Regions from separate parts of the Vallitalea guaymasensis genome, predicted to be linked through region 1. Evidence: predicted binding sites of a transcription regulator. Region 1 holds the regulator's gene; each other region holds the start of a gene.

The links. The regulator Rex, encoded in region 1, represses fermentation and respiration genes when NADH is low (regulators of the CRP and FNR family bind a similar motif). The targets are predictions, from matches to a motif close to ATTGTTAANTANTTAACAAT.
Region 2: a site for Rex is predicted at 938-957, ahead of hypB (hydrogenase nickel incorporation protein HypB). Genes of this name have one in related genera too.
Region 3: a site for Rex is predicted at 1,902-1,921, ahead of HYG85_RS03680 (DUF5692 family protein). Genes of this name have one in related genera too.
Region 4: a site for Rex is predicted at 1,728-1,747, ahead of rsxC (electron transport complex subunit RsxC). Genes of this name have one in related genera too.

What each region holds. Positions count from the first base shown of each region.
Region 1 is NZ_CP058561.1:85,155-88,377, reverse strand. Features, by position in the region: gene HYG85_RS00430 (ABC-F family ATP-binding cassette domain-containing protein) at 1-15, opposite strand, end outside; gene HYG85_RS00425 (helix-turn-helix domain-containing protein) at 240-635, shown strand; gene HYG85_RS00420 (redox-sensing transcriptional repressor Rex) at 1,076-1,708, shown strand; gene HYG85_RS00415 (coiled-coil domain-containing protein) at 1,908-2,522, shown strand; gene acpS (holo-ACP synthase) at 2,519-2,884, shown strand; gene HYG85_RS00405 (NAD(P)H-hydrate dehydratase) at 2,907-3,223, shown strand, end outside.
Region 2 is NZ_CP058561.1:3,003,813-3,007,035, forward strand. Features, by position in the region: gene HYG85_RS13185 (FAD-dependent oxidoreductase) at 1-724, shown strand, start outside; gene hypB (hydrogenase nickel incorporation protein HypB) at 1,119-1,787, shown strand; gene HYG85_RS13195 (FAD-dependent oxidoreductase) at 1,823-3,223, shown strand, end outside.
Region 3 is NZ_CP058561.1:822,992-826,214, reverse strand. Features, by position in the region: gene HYG85_RS03685 (UvrD-helicase domain-containing protein) at 1-1,765, shown strand, start outside; gene HYG85_RS03680 (DUF5692 family protein) at 1,955-2,890, shown strand.
Region 4 is NZ_CP058561.1:5,219,545-5,222,767, forward strand. Features, by position in the region: gene HYG85_RS22550 ([Fe-Fe] hydrogenase large subunit C-terminal domain-containing protein) at 1-622, shown strand, start outside; gene HYG85_RS22555 (DRTGG domain-containing protein) at 619-960, shown strand; gene HYG85_RS22560 (ATP-binding protein) at 988-1,548, shown strand; gene rsxC (electron transport complex subunit RsxC) at 1,899-3,218, shown strand.

The DNA of each region.
Region 1 (3,223 bases):
ACATGATAAAATCATAGTTGCCTCCTATAAATATTAAAATTACCATACTATGATACCATTAATCACTGGTTTTGAAAAGTTTAAGGGTTTAAAATTAGAGGTTTTTGGTAAATATATAAATATCTATTGTGATAGTTCTTTGCCTAACGAGAAGTAACATATTTTGTTCATACATAAGAATAAATTTCTTTGGGACAACATATATATGATAAAAGAACTTTTCTAAAGGGGATGATGACTTGAGTCGTAATGCAGGTTATATGAAAAAATTGAGAAAAGCTCGTGTGGAGAGAAAACAATGTATAAGGTGTGGTAAACCTCTATCACAAGAATCACTTATTAGAGGTGTCAAGCAATGTGAAAAATGCCTTGATTATCAACGTAAAAGAAAATTGGGACAAATAAGTTCTAAGGTCAATACTACTTATTTTTACAATAGACAATACAAAAAAGATGAGATAAAGAGAAAAGAACTAGGAAATTATATGGTTGAGAATAAAATAACTATCAAGGATCTGGCGAAAGAATCCAACTTATCTCAAAGAACCATACAAAGAATATTATACACTGATGCAAACTATACAAAAAAAACTAAAGATGCTATTAATAAATATTTGGGAAAAGAACTTTTATAGGTAATAATATTAAGTTGATAATAATATTGAGTTAAGTAAATTAAAGAATATATAATTGAACTTAACAATTAAAAAGGGTATAGAATTAATTTTTTATATCCATTTTATATGTTAGAAGTAAACATACAGGGTTTATGAAACCTAAATATGTATAAAATTTAGGATATTAAAATTTTTTATAAGTATAATTTTCTAGAAAAAGCTGTAAAATATCAGGGTTTTATGGTATAATTTATAAAATATAGATTGTATACAATAAACAATTGATTGTTTTTAACTATATTTACTAAATATAGGATTTGTGTTAATGATTTATACTGTGATAATACATAAACGATAAGGGTTTATCAGCATTTGATTATTTGACATAGATTTAACAACCATATATAATTATTTGTATAAAAGTTCCAAAATAGTATCAAGGATTGGGGATTGATTATATGATACAAAAGAAAATATCAACAGCGGTAATTAAAAGATTACCAAAATACTACAGATACTTAGGAGACTTATTGGAAAACGATGTTGTAAGGATTTCCTCTAAAGAATTGAGTAACAGAATGGGTGTAACAGCTTCTCAAATAAGACAAGATTTAAATAATTTTGGCGGTTTTGGTCAACAAGGTTACGGCTATAATGTTGAATATTTATATAACGCTATAGGCAAGATACTTGGTCTTGAAAATAAATATAATACAATTATTGTTGGAGCAGGAAACTTGGGTCAAGCACTTGCTAATTATACTAATTTTGATAAAAGAGGTTTTGAAGTTAAAGGATTATTTGATGTTAACCCGAGACTTATAGGTATAACTGTAAGAGGTATTGAGATTAAGGATTTAGATGAAATGGGAAGTTTCATAAAAGAAAATAGTATTGACTTGGCAATTCTAACATTACCTAAGCAAAAAGCACCAAAAGTTGCTAATGACTTAGTTAGTTATGGTATAAAAGGAATATGGAATTTTGCCCCTATAGACCTGAAATTATCCAATAAAAATGTTATAGTCGAAAATGTACATTTGTTGGATAGTCTAATGACTCTATCATATAATATCAAAGAGAGAATATAAATAAGCGTCTGTAATTTATGTTTTTAAGAATGAATAACTATTCTTAGAAGTATTAGGTACTCATATATATGGGTACCTTTTAATTATATTGTGCTATAGAATATAATAATTTGTTACGATATAATTAATATAGAAAATTTTTATTATATTACTAAGTAGGTATAAATTAAGTATATATAAATAATGAGGACGTGAAAGCATGTTTTTTTCAAAACAAAAGATAGAGAAACCAATTAATATAGAAAAAAAGGTACATATATTGACATTGGATAATAGATGGCATGAACTATTCAAAAATAATAAAAAACCAAAAAAAATAGTGGAACTTGAAAAAAGACTTAATAAGCTTCTTGGTGAACAAGGACAACTTACTAATGATTTGAAAGAATATACTTTGCTTAAAAAGAAAATGATGGTTGATATAATGGATAACATGAAAGAAGCCATTGAAGATGAAGATGATGAAGCCATTGGAGAAATGGAAAAAAGCAAGAAATATATCAATGACATAAAGGTCAAGATAGATAAGATGGAATCAAGAATGGAAAATATGCCAAAAGAAATTCAAACGACCAACAAAGAATTATTAGAATATACAATGCAAGATTGTTATATGAGAATGTTTGATACCAAGAATGAATTAGATGAATTAAATGAATGGATTGAAAAAGTTAGGGCAGAATTAAAAGAAAAAGCTGTGAGACAGACGGAAGCGAAAGAAGAATATGATAAGATGTATTCTTATATGCATGATCTGGTAGGATATGAAGTCATTGAATTATATGATAAAAAATATCTGGGAGGAAGTAAATGATAAAAGGAATAGGTAATGATATCATTGAAATCAGTAGAATAGAAAAGGTTATTCTAAATAAAAGATTCCTAGAAAAATATTTTACACCCAACGAAAATAAATTATTTGAAACTAAAAATTATAGAGGTGAAACAATAGCTGGTAATTTTGCTGTCAAAGAAGCAGTCTCCAAGGTTCTTGGAACAGGGTTTGTAAATTTTACTCCTATTGATGTTGAGGTTTTACGTGATGATAAAGGCAAGCCCTATGTAGTTTTATATAATGGTGCTAAGGATTTGGCGAGACAACTTGATATTTCTACGATACATGTATCAATATCACATTCCAGGGATAATGTGACAGCTATTGCAGTAGGGGAGTAATTAGTTAAAAGGAGAGATTCAGTTGAAGGTTGTCAAAAGTTATGAAATGAAGGAAATTGATAGGTATACTATTGAAGAGATAGGTATACCAGGTATTGTTTTGATGGAGAATGCAGCCATGTCTGTAGTGAGTGAAACTATACAGTTGCTGAAAGAGAGCAATAAAGTTGTTATTTGCTGCGGTACAGGTAATAATGGTGGGGACGGATTTGCAATAGGTAGAATACTTAGCTGTAATAACATAAAGGTCTCTATAATCATAATAGGTGATTCTGGCAAGATAAAAGGTGATGCTAAAATAAATTATGATATAGCTAGACAATTAAATATTGATATACA
Region 2 (3,223 bases), 2.7 Mb from region 1:
CCTTAGGATATTGGATTATGAGACATTAATGTCTTTTATGGAACTTCCTGAATTCTGTACATGGGAGAAAGGAGTTTCAACATTCATAGATTCTATGAAGGATAAAGTAAAAGATATCAGATTGACCCAGAATGTTAAAGAAATCACTAAGATGGATAATGGAAAATTATGTGTTCATACGGATTTTGAACAATTAGAATATGATAAAGTTGTTATCACAGCTCCACTTAATCAATTTACTACTCTTTGTGATACAGATTACCAGATGAATCAATATCTTGGTTTTATAAAATATCAAGATTTCAATGTTTATGCATTTATAACTGAGAAGATTCCAAAGAAATGCGGTTTTGTACTAGAAAATCTATCTATAGAGAATAAAGGACATGTTATTATATGGAACTCTAGATGGGATTCAACTAATGGTGAAGAATTGGTAATGGTTTATGCTTATAATTCACCTGAAAGGTCCAAAGAAGAATCATTAAAGATTATTAAAAGTGATTTATTGAAATTAGGTTTTGTCAATCCGAGGCTTTATCAATTCAAGAGTTGGCATCAGTGTCCATACGTAGATACCAGTACTCTAAAAAAGGGATTTTATGATAAAATAGAAGAAATGCAAGGGAAAAACAACATATATATAGCTGGAGAGATTATGAGTACAGTATCTATGAATAACTGTATAGAATTCTCAAATTATATACTGAATAGGTATTTTTAGGAGTTGCTTAGATGATTTTAATCATTTTTGCAACTTTTTTACTTTCAAGTATAGTTTACACTTATCAATACATTATTCTCTCTAATCAGCATTATATATAGGATTAGAGATATAATTTGTGTGTAAACCAAACTTGAAATAGAAAGCCACTAAACCTTGATTTTACAAGGTTTTTGCTTTTTTGACAACAACATCATTTTCAAATATACTGAGAGTGATAAAATAATAACAATCTTTTAGAATTAAATTTATAAAAGTTAATTAATTACTTTCTATTTTTTCAGCATATAAGGTCGAAGCGCTTAGATATGCGTCAAAAACATTCCAAACTAACCAATTTATGAGACATAATACTTTCAATTTAAAACTTTATAAGAAAAGGAGATAGATAAAAATGGATACATACAAGGTTCTAGAAATAAAGCAGAGCGTGTTTGAGGATAATAATCGCCAAGCAGATTTGCTTAGAGAACAATTGAAAAAAGAGAAAACTTTTCTATTGAATCTAATGTCATCACCAGGTTCAGGTAAGACGACGACTCTTACAAAAACAATTAACGCTTTGAAAGATGAGATGAATATCGGGGTAATGGAAGCTGATATTGATTCAGATGTTGATGCTAACACAATTTCTCAGACAGGAGCAAAAGTAATTCAACTTCACACAGGAGGCATGTGTCATCTTGATGCCGATATGACAAAACAAGGCTTGATTGGTCTTGGAACAGAAGGAATTGATTTTGCTATTCTAGAAAATGTGGGAAATCTAGTCTGTCCAGCTGAATTTGATACAGGCTCATCAAAAAATGCCATGATCTTAAGCGTACCAGAGGGAGATGATAAACCTCTTAAGTACCCTTTGATGTTTAAGATAGTGGATGTTCTATTGATTAACAAAATGGATGTCATTGAGTATTTTGATTTTGACCTGGAAGCTGTAAAAGAACGTGCTAAAAAATTGAATCCAAATATCAAGATAATTCCTATATCCGCTAGGACAGGGGAAGGAATAGATGAATGGGCTGATTGGATACGTACTGAAGTGAAAGAATGGAATCAATAGGTATCATATAAAAATAAAATTTGGAGGGAATAGGCATGGTTAACGAAAAGGTATTGGATCTTGCGAATAAGATAAGCAGGACAAAACGAGGTTCTAAGATGGAAATAAAACCTGAATATCCAGAATATAAGATTTTGGAACCTGTTGTAACAGAAGAAATGGCAGAAGTAGCACTTTGTCTTGAACTAAGAAAACCACAGAGTGCAGAAGAAATTGCTCCCAAGTGCGGTAAATCTGTAGAAAAAACAGCAAAACTGTTATGGGAATTAGCAGTTGCAGGTGTAGCTTTTGTCAATAAGATTGACGGTGTTGATAAATATTGGCATGAAATCTGGGTCCCAGGTCATATGGAAATGATGGTCAATAATAGAGAGAATGTAAAAAAATATCCACAGATAGCTATAGCCTTCGATGAATACGGAAAAAGAAAAGGTCCAATGGGAGTAGGTGTTTTTTCACCAGGAACAGGTCCAATGCGTGTAATTCCTATTGAAAGTGCAATAGATGGGGAGACTAGAAAAGCATCTTATGAAGAAGTATCCAAATATCTTAATGACAACACTATTTTTTCAGTTTCAGATTGTGCTTGCCGAACAACAAGAGAGGTTATGGGAGAAGGTTGCGGTCATCTAAAAGAGGATATGTGTATTCAAATGGGGCACGCTGCTGAATACTATATACGTACTGGCAGAGGACGTGAGATTACAAGAGAAGAAGCATTTGAGATCATTAAAAAGGCAGAGGAAAATGGATTAGTACATAGTATACCAAATCTAGATGGTTCAGGAAAAACTCATGCTATCTGTAACTGTTGTGGTTGTTCATGTTTTTCAATGAGAATAGCAGAGATGTTTGTAAACCCTGATATGGTACGTTCCAATTATGTCTCACATGTTGACCCAGAAAAGTGTGTTGGCTGTGGTGAATGTGTAGAAGTGTGTCCAGTGAATGCATTAAAATTAGGACAGAAAATATGTGCAAAGACTCCAATTGAAGAAGAGAAGAGAAAAGATTTTCCACATAATACTGAGTGGGGACCAGATAAATGGAATACAGATTATCGTATAAACAGGAAAAATGTTGTTGATACAGGTACTAGCCCTTGTAAAACAGAATGTCCAGCCCATATTTCCGTTCAAGGTTATATCAAGTTAGCATCTCAGGGTAGGTACAAAGAAGCTCTGGAACTTATTAAGCATGAGAATCCATTTCCAGCAGTATGTGGTCGTGTCTGTCCAAGAAAATGTGAATCAGCATGTACAAGGGGAGATATTGATGACCCAGTTGCTATAGATGAAATTAAAAAATTCATTGCAGAACAAGATTTGACAGAAGAAAATAGATATGTACCAAAGTTACGCCATGAATATGGAAATAAAATAGCTATTATAGGTGCTGGGCCTTCAGGTCTTTCATGTGCTTATTATCTAGCTCTA
Region 3 (3,223 bases), 740 kb from region 1:
ATGCAACAAAATTAAATGTGAGAAATATCCACATATACTCATAGATGAAAGTCAAGATTTAACAAGAGTACAACTTGAAATACTATATGAATTATATAATCATAGAAAAATATATTCTAGTATTGTATTTGTGGCTGATACTGCACAGAGTATATATCCTCACTCATGGCTATCATATAATAGTTTTAAAAGTATAGGGTTTGATATGTCAGGAAGGGCTAGAATACTTTCTAAGAACTATAGAACTACAACGGAAATTGCACGGGCAGCATATAGTTTAATAGAAAATGATGAAAATGTAACAAGTAATATAAATTATGTGAAACCATCAGTAATAGATAGACATGGAAAATATCCATTATACAGACATTTTAGTTCAGAAGTAAAAGAACTAGATTATATAAGTAATGAAATCAACAATAAATTATATAAGAAATTTAATCTAAAAGATGTAGCTATAATTGCAAGAAAAAAAGCTCAATTATATAATGCTAAGAATTTTTTAATTAGCAGAGGTATTGATGCTGAAATTATAGATAAAAAAAATCCTAATTTTGATAATGATTCTGTAAAATTAATTACCATGCATTCAATCAAAGGTTTAGAGTTTAATGTAGTAATTATAATAGGACTAAACAAGGATAATATTCCTATTAAAGTACAAGGTGAATTGCAGAATAATAAAGATGTAGAATCAGTTGAAAGAAAGTTGCTTTATGTTGGAATGACAAGAGCAAAAGAAGTATTGTATTTAACTAGTTCATATTTACCTTCAAAGTTTATAGCTGAAATAAATCCTGCATATTTACTATTAGAAGAAGATCAAGAGTTTAAGAGAGTAAGGCATATAGGTATTGAAAATTATAGATATACAGAGAAAATAGCTGATAAATACAGTAATGAGGAAATAGTACGACAGTGGGTTATTAACGAGTTGAATGAAAAATTGGATTATCCATATGAAATGATAGATATGGAATACAAAGTTAAGACCTTTTCAAGAACAGGATATGTAGATATAGTTGTTTTTAACTATAATCAGGGAAAGAAAGAGCCATATATATTTTGTGAAATAAAAAGACCAAATGAAGATATTAATAATGCCATCTTACAACTAAAATCATATTTAGAGACTAATGAAAATGTAAAATATGGTTTAGCCTGTAATGGTAAAGATATATTGATTATAAAACGAGATAAAGGTAAATTTCAATATATGGATAGATTACCAAAGTTCTCAGGGAATATAGGTCAGATTGTAAGTGAGTATAAATATATCGATATAAGGAAAGGAAAAAAATATAAATTATTAAAAAATGTAGAAGACAATGAAGTGATAAATTTATATGACTATGATAGCGATATAGCCTATGATATTGAAAAATATGATAAATTAAATATATACGGTAAAGTAATAGCTGGTAATTTTCAGCTGGCAGTACAAGAAAATTTAGGGTATATTTCGTTGCCTTCTAATTTACTATATGATAGCAATAATTGCTTTTTATTAGAAGTAACTGGAGATAGTATGATAAATGCGGGTATTAATAAAGGAGATTATGTAATAGTACACAAGCAGAATTATGCTGAAAATCTAGATATAATAGTTGGAGTAGTTGGAAATGAAGCAACCCTTAAAAAATATACAACGATGGGAAATAAAGTATTACTTATGCCAGAAAATAAAAAATATGAACCTATAATAGTTGAAGAGATAGAATTACATATTAATGGAAAAGTAATTGGTATATTAAAACGCGACTAAATCCTAAAAAAAATTGACATATATTACAATATAAAGTAAAATTATAATGTTTGTGACATATAATTATGTCTGTAGACAATAAAAAAACTAAATTTACAATGTTTTATGTAACAATTTATAGTTGCCTACGAACAGATGTGTTAAAATTATATCAATGTTATAATCAATAATTCTAGGAGGCAAAGTAATATGGGTATTTTTTATGAAGTAACAAGTTTTTCAGGATGGGCGATTTGGCTTTTCGTTGTTTTTGCTTTAATGGCATTCAATGAACTTGGTCGTTCTACAAAATGGGGTGGAATTACATTATTTTTAGTTGTTCCTATAGTATTGACCATCGCAGTTTGGCCAAAAACCGCAGCTCCAGGAAATGAATATGGTACTGGTAACTGGTTTAACTGGGTAAAAACCTATTCTGCTCTTGCAGGATGTCTTGGTTTTATGGCTATTCGTTTTATTCCTTCCTTAGCGAAGAAGAAATGGGCTTTATGCTTCCCGCCACTTATCCTGGGTCTTAATATACTTGAAGCAGCTTTTCGTGATTTTCAATGTTTCTCATATGGAGCATGGGATGGTGAATTCATAAACAATCTATGGGTAATGTCAGGGTCATGGAATATAATGAATGGAATAGCAGGTATTCTTAATGTTGTTGCCATATGTGGTTGGGTTGGTATTTTCATATCAAAAGATAAAACAAAAGATATGATTTGGCCAGATATGATATGGGCTTGGATCATAGCTTATGATATATGGAATTTCGCTTATACATATAATTGTATTGCAGACCATTCATTCTACTGTGGTTTAGCATTACTGACATCTTGTACAATTCCAGCTTTCTTTATCAAAAGAGGAGCTTGGTTGCAACACCGTGCACAGACACTTGCTTTATGGATTATGTTTGTTATGACTGTACCCTCATTTGCTGACCGTATAGCCCCAGTATCCACTACACACAATCCAACTGCGTTTTTTGTACTAAGTTTGTTGGCTCTAATCACAAATGCTGCACTTGTAATCTATCAATTCAATAAAATACGTAAAAATAAACTGAATCCATTGAAGGATGAGATATATGCAGATACTGAAACATATAAAAAAGTTGTAGCAGAAAATGTATAAGAGTGTACAGCAGATAGAAATTAGATTGACAATTATAAGATAAATATAGAATCATAATATACCACCTATAAGAATATATCCCTCTTGAAGTAGACATTTTTATTATTCCAACTATCTGCTTTAAAGGGAATATAAAGCTAAATAGGTGGTTTTATAATGCTTAATATTGATAATTAGCACATTATAAACAATAGTATTAATGATTTTGAAATGGTATTAGCTGTTTGTATATGCTATAATCAAATGAGTATGATTTATTAGCATTATGTTATTATAAAACCACTTTATAACAGAGAGAGATTAGATAAATGAATTGATGTAGTAATGATACTT
Region 4 (3,223 bases), 490 kb from region 1:
TAATACAGGTATAGGCTGGGCTCATACTGGTGGTGAAGGATATGCATCTGGTATTGAGAATCATATAGCTGTAGATGGTATTGAAAATGTTATCAAAATACTGGAGAAAGTAGAAAATGGTAAACTTGATGATGTTAATTTCATTGAATGTCTAGCATGTGTTGGTGGATGTCTTGGTGGTCCCCTAACTGTAGAGAATTGCTTTGTTTCCAGTAATAGGATGGATAAAATAAAGAAATACAATAGTGGTGAAGGCAAAAAACGGGATATACCATTATTTGATGAAAAAATTGATCTGTATTGGTCTAAACCATTAGAAACTAAACAAGTCATGAAGCTTGATGATGATGTAGAAAAAGCCATAGAAAAGTTAGAACACTTAGAAAAAATCTATGATATCTTACCAAAGATTGACTGTGGTTCCTGTGGGGCACCGACTTGCAGAGCATTAGCCGAAGATATAGTCTGTGGTAAAGCCAATATAGAGGATTGTGTGTTCATGTTAAGACAAAAGGTAAGAGAAATGGCTGAACAAATGGTTACATTAGCACAAAAAATGCCACCATCCATTAGTAATGAAACTATAAATAATAAGATATTAGAAAAGAGGTCATCACAATGACAGTTGAAGAATTAAAAATTAAGCTTAACCTTGAATTGGTTGCTGGTAAAGAAGGGTTACAAGGTGAAATAAAAGGCGGTTTTGTAGGTGATTTATTAAGCGTGGTAATGGGTAAAGCAAAAGAGGGTAATGTATGGATTACAATTCAAAGCCATGTTAATATAGTAGCAGTAGCAGTACTTACTGGTTCTGCGTGTATTATTGTATCAGAAGGATTTAAGGTTGAAGAAGATGCTATCGCAAAGGCAGATGAGGAAAATATACCTATATTGACTACAAAAAAATCATCTTATGAAATGGTTAGCGATCTTGTAGCAAAGGGAATCAAAAATATTTAGAGGTTTTATGAAAGGAATCTGTTAAATATGAAAGAATTATCTATGCATATACTTGATATTGCACAGAATAGTATAAGAGCTGATGCAAACATAATTACTATTATAGTAAAAGAATTAATCAAAGACAATATTTTTGAATTCAGTATTAAAGATAATGGGACAGGAATAGACGAAGAAATATTAAAAGACATTCGTAATCCTTTCACTACATCAAGAACAATGAGACGTGTAGGCTTGGGAATACCATTGTTAGATAATACTTGTAACATTTGTAATGGTAGATTGGAGATAGATTCATCTAGCAAACAAGGTACTTATATAAAAGCCAGTATGGATTATAATCATATTGATAGACCACCTATAGGTGATATGGTAGCAACAATGGCAACTCTTATTTCATCTAATGGTGATATTGATATACAATATAAGCATTACTATAATGAGAACTCATTTGATATAACTACAAAAGAACTTAAAGAAGTTTTGGGTGATGAAGTACCATTAACTAATTTAGATGTTATCAAATGGTTAAAGGAATTCTTAAAAGAAAATATTAATGAGCTTAAGAGCGACGGAGACAAAAGCTGAAAGGTATAACATTATATCTTTGAGCTTTTTTATCTTATAGATTTCAGCTAATGTTAACTAATTAACAAACTTACTAATAATTATAACTTTTTTTAGTAAATTAAAGGGGAAAAGAAGGGAGGCATATTGTATACAATAAACAATAGTGCCATATTAATAGTATTATACAGAATTGCTACTTTGTACTTTTTTTATCAATTCTTGTATTACTGCGGTAATTGTATTATTATTAATATGGAAATGGATACTATTACAACATTAAATACTAATAATTATATTTATTAGTAATATATCTAAAGTGTAAAAAAATAATTTATTCATTAAAAACAAACAAAGACAGGGGGATACTAATGGGAGCATTGACTTTTAAAAGAGGCATTCATCCTAGTCATTCTAAAGATTCCACAGAAAAGAAACCTATTAAGATTTATATGCCAAAAGGTGATTTGGTTTTCCCAATGTTACAACATATAGGAGCACCTTGCAAACCTTTAGTTAAAAAAGGCGATAAAGTGTTAATGGGGCAGAAAATAGGAGAACCTCAAGGATTCGTTTCTTCACCAATCCATGCAACAGTTTCAGGTACAGTCAAAGCTATTAAAGATGTACTTCATCCTAATGGTTCAAAAGTACAAGCAATTGTTATTGAAAATGATGGTGAATATACGGAAATTGAAACAATGAAAGAAAGAAAGGACTATAAGAACCTTTCAAGGGAAGAAATAATTAATATTATAAAAGAGGCTGGTATAGTAGGTATGGGTGGAGCAACATTTCCAACATTCATAAAATTATCACCTCCTCCAGAGAAAAAGATTGATCATATAATTGTTAATGGTGCTGAGTGTGAGCCTTATTTGACATCTGATCATAGGATTATGATTGAAGAAACACAAAGAGTTGTAAAAGGGCTTGAGATAATACTACATCTTTTTCCAAATGCCAAAGGTGTTATTGGAATAGAAGACAATAAGCCAGATGCCATAAAAGCTATGAAAGAAGCTGTTAAAGGTATTAGTAATATCAGCGTTGCAACTTTGAAAACAAAATATCCTCAAGGGGCTGAAAAACAACTCATCTATTCTATAACTAAGAGAGAAGTTCCAGCTGGAGGATTACCAGCTGATGTTGGTTGTATTGTTCAAAACATAGATACAGTCGTAGCTATTCATAGAGCAGTTCTCAGAGGAAGACCTTTAATGAGAAGAATTGTTACTGTGAGTGGGGGAGCTATAAAAGAACCGCAGAATTTTAAGGTTAGAATTGGTACTAGCTATAGAGAATTAATTGAGGCTGCTGGTGGTTTCACGGAAGAACCTGCCAAAGTTATCTCAGGGGGACCTATGATGGGACTGGCACTGTTCTCACTAGATGTACCTGTAATAAAAGGTTCTTCATCTATACTATGTCTGACTAAAAAAGAAGCAGTAGTGAATGAAGAAAGCAACTGTATTAGATGTGGTAAGTGTGTAAGTATATGTCCAATGAATCTATTACCTTTAGAACTTAACAAATTTGCTATAAACAATGAAGATGACTTGTTTGTAAAATATAAAGGTATGAATTGTATAGAATGTGGAGCTTGTTCATATATATGTCCATCCAATAGACATTTAACTCATTCTATAAGAACAACAAAAAGGACTATAATGGCTAAGAAAAAGAAATAAAAATA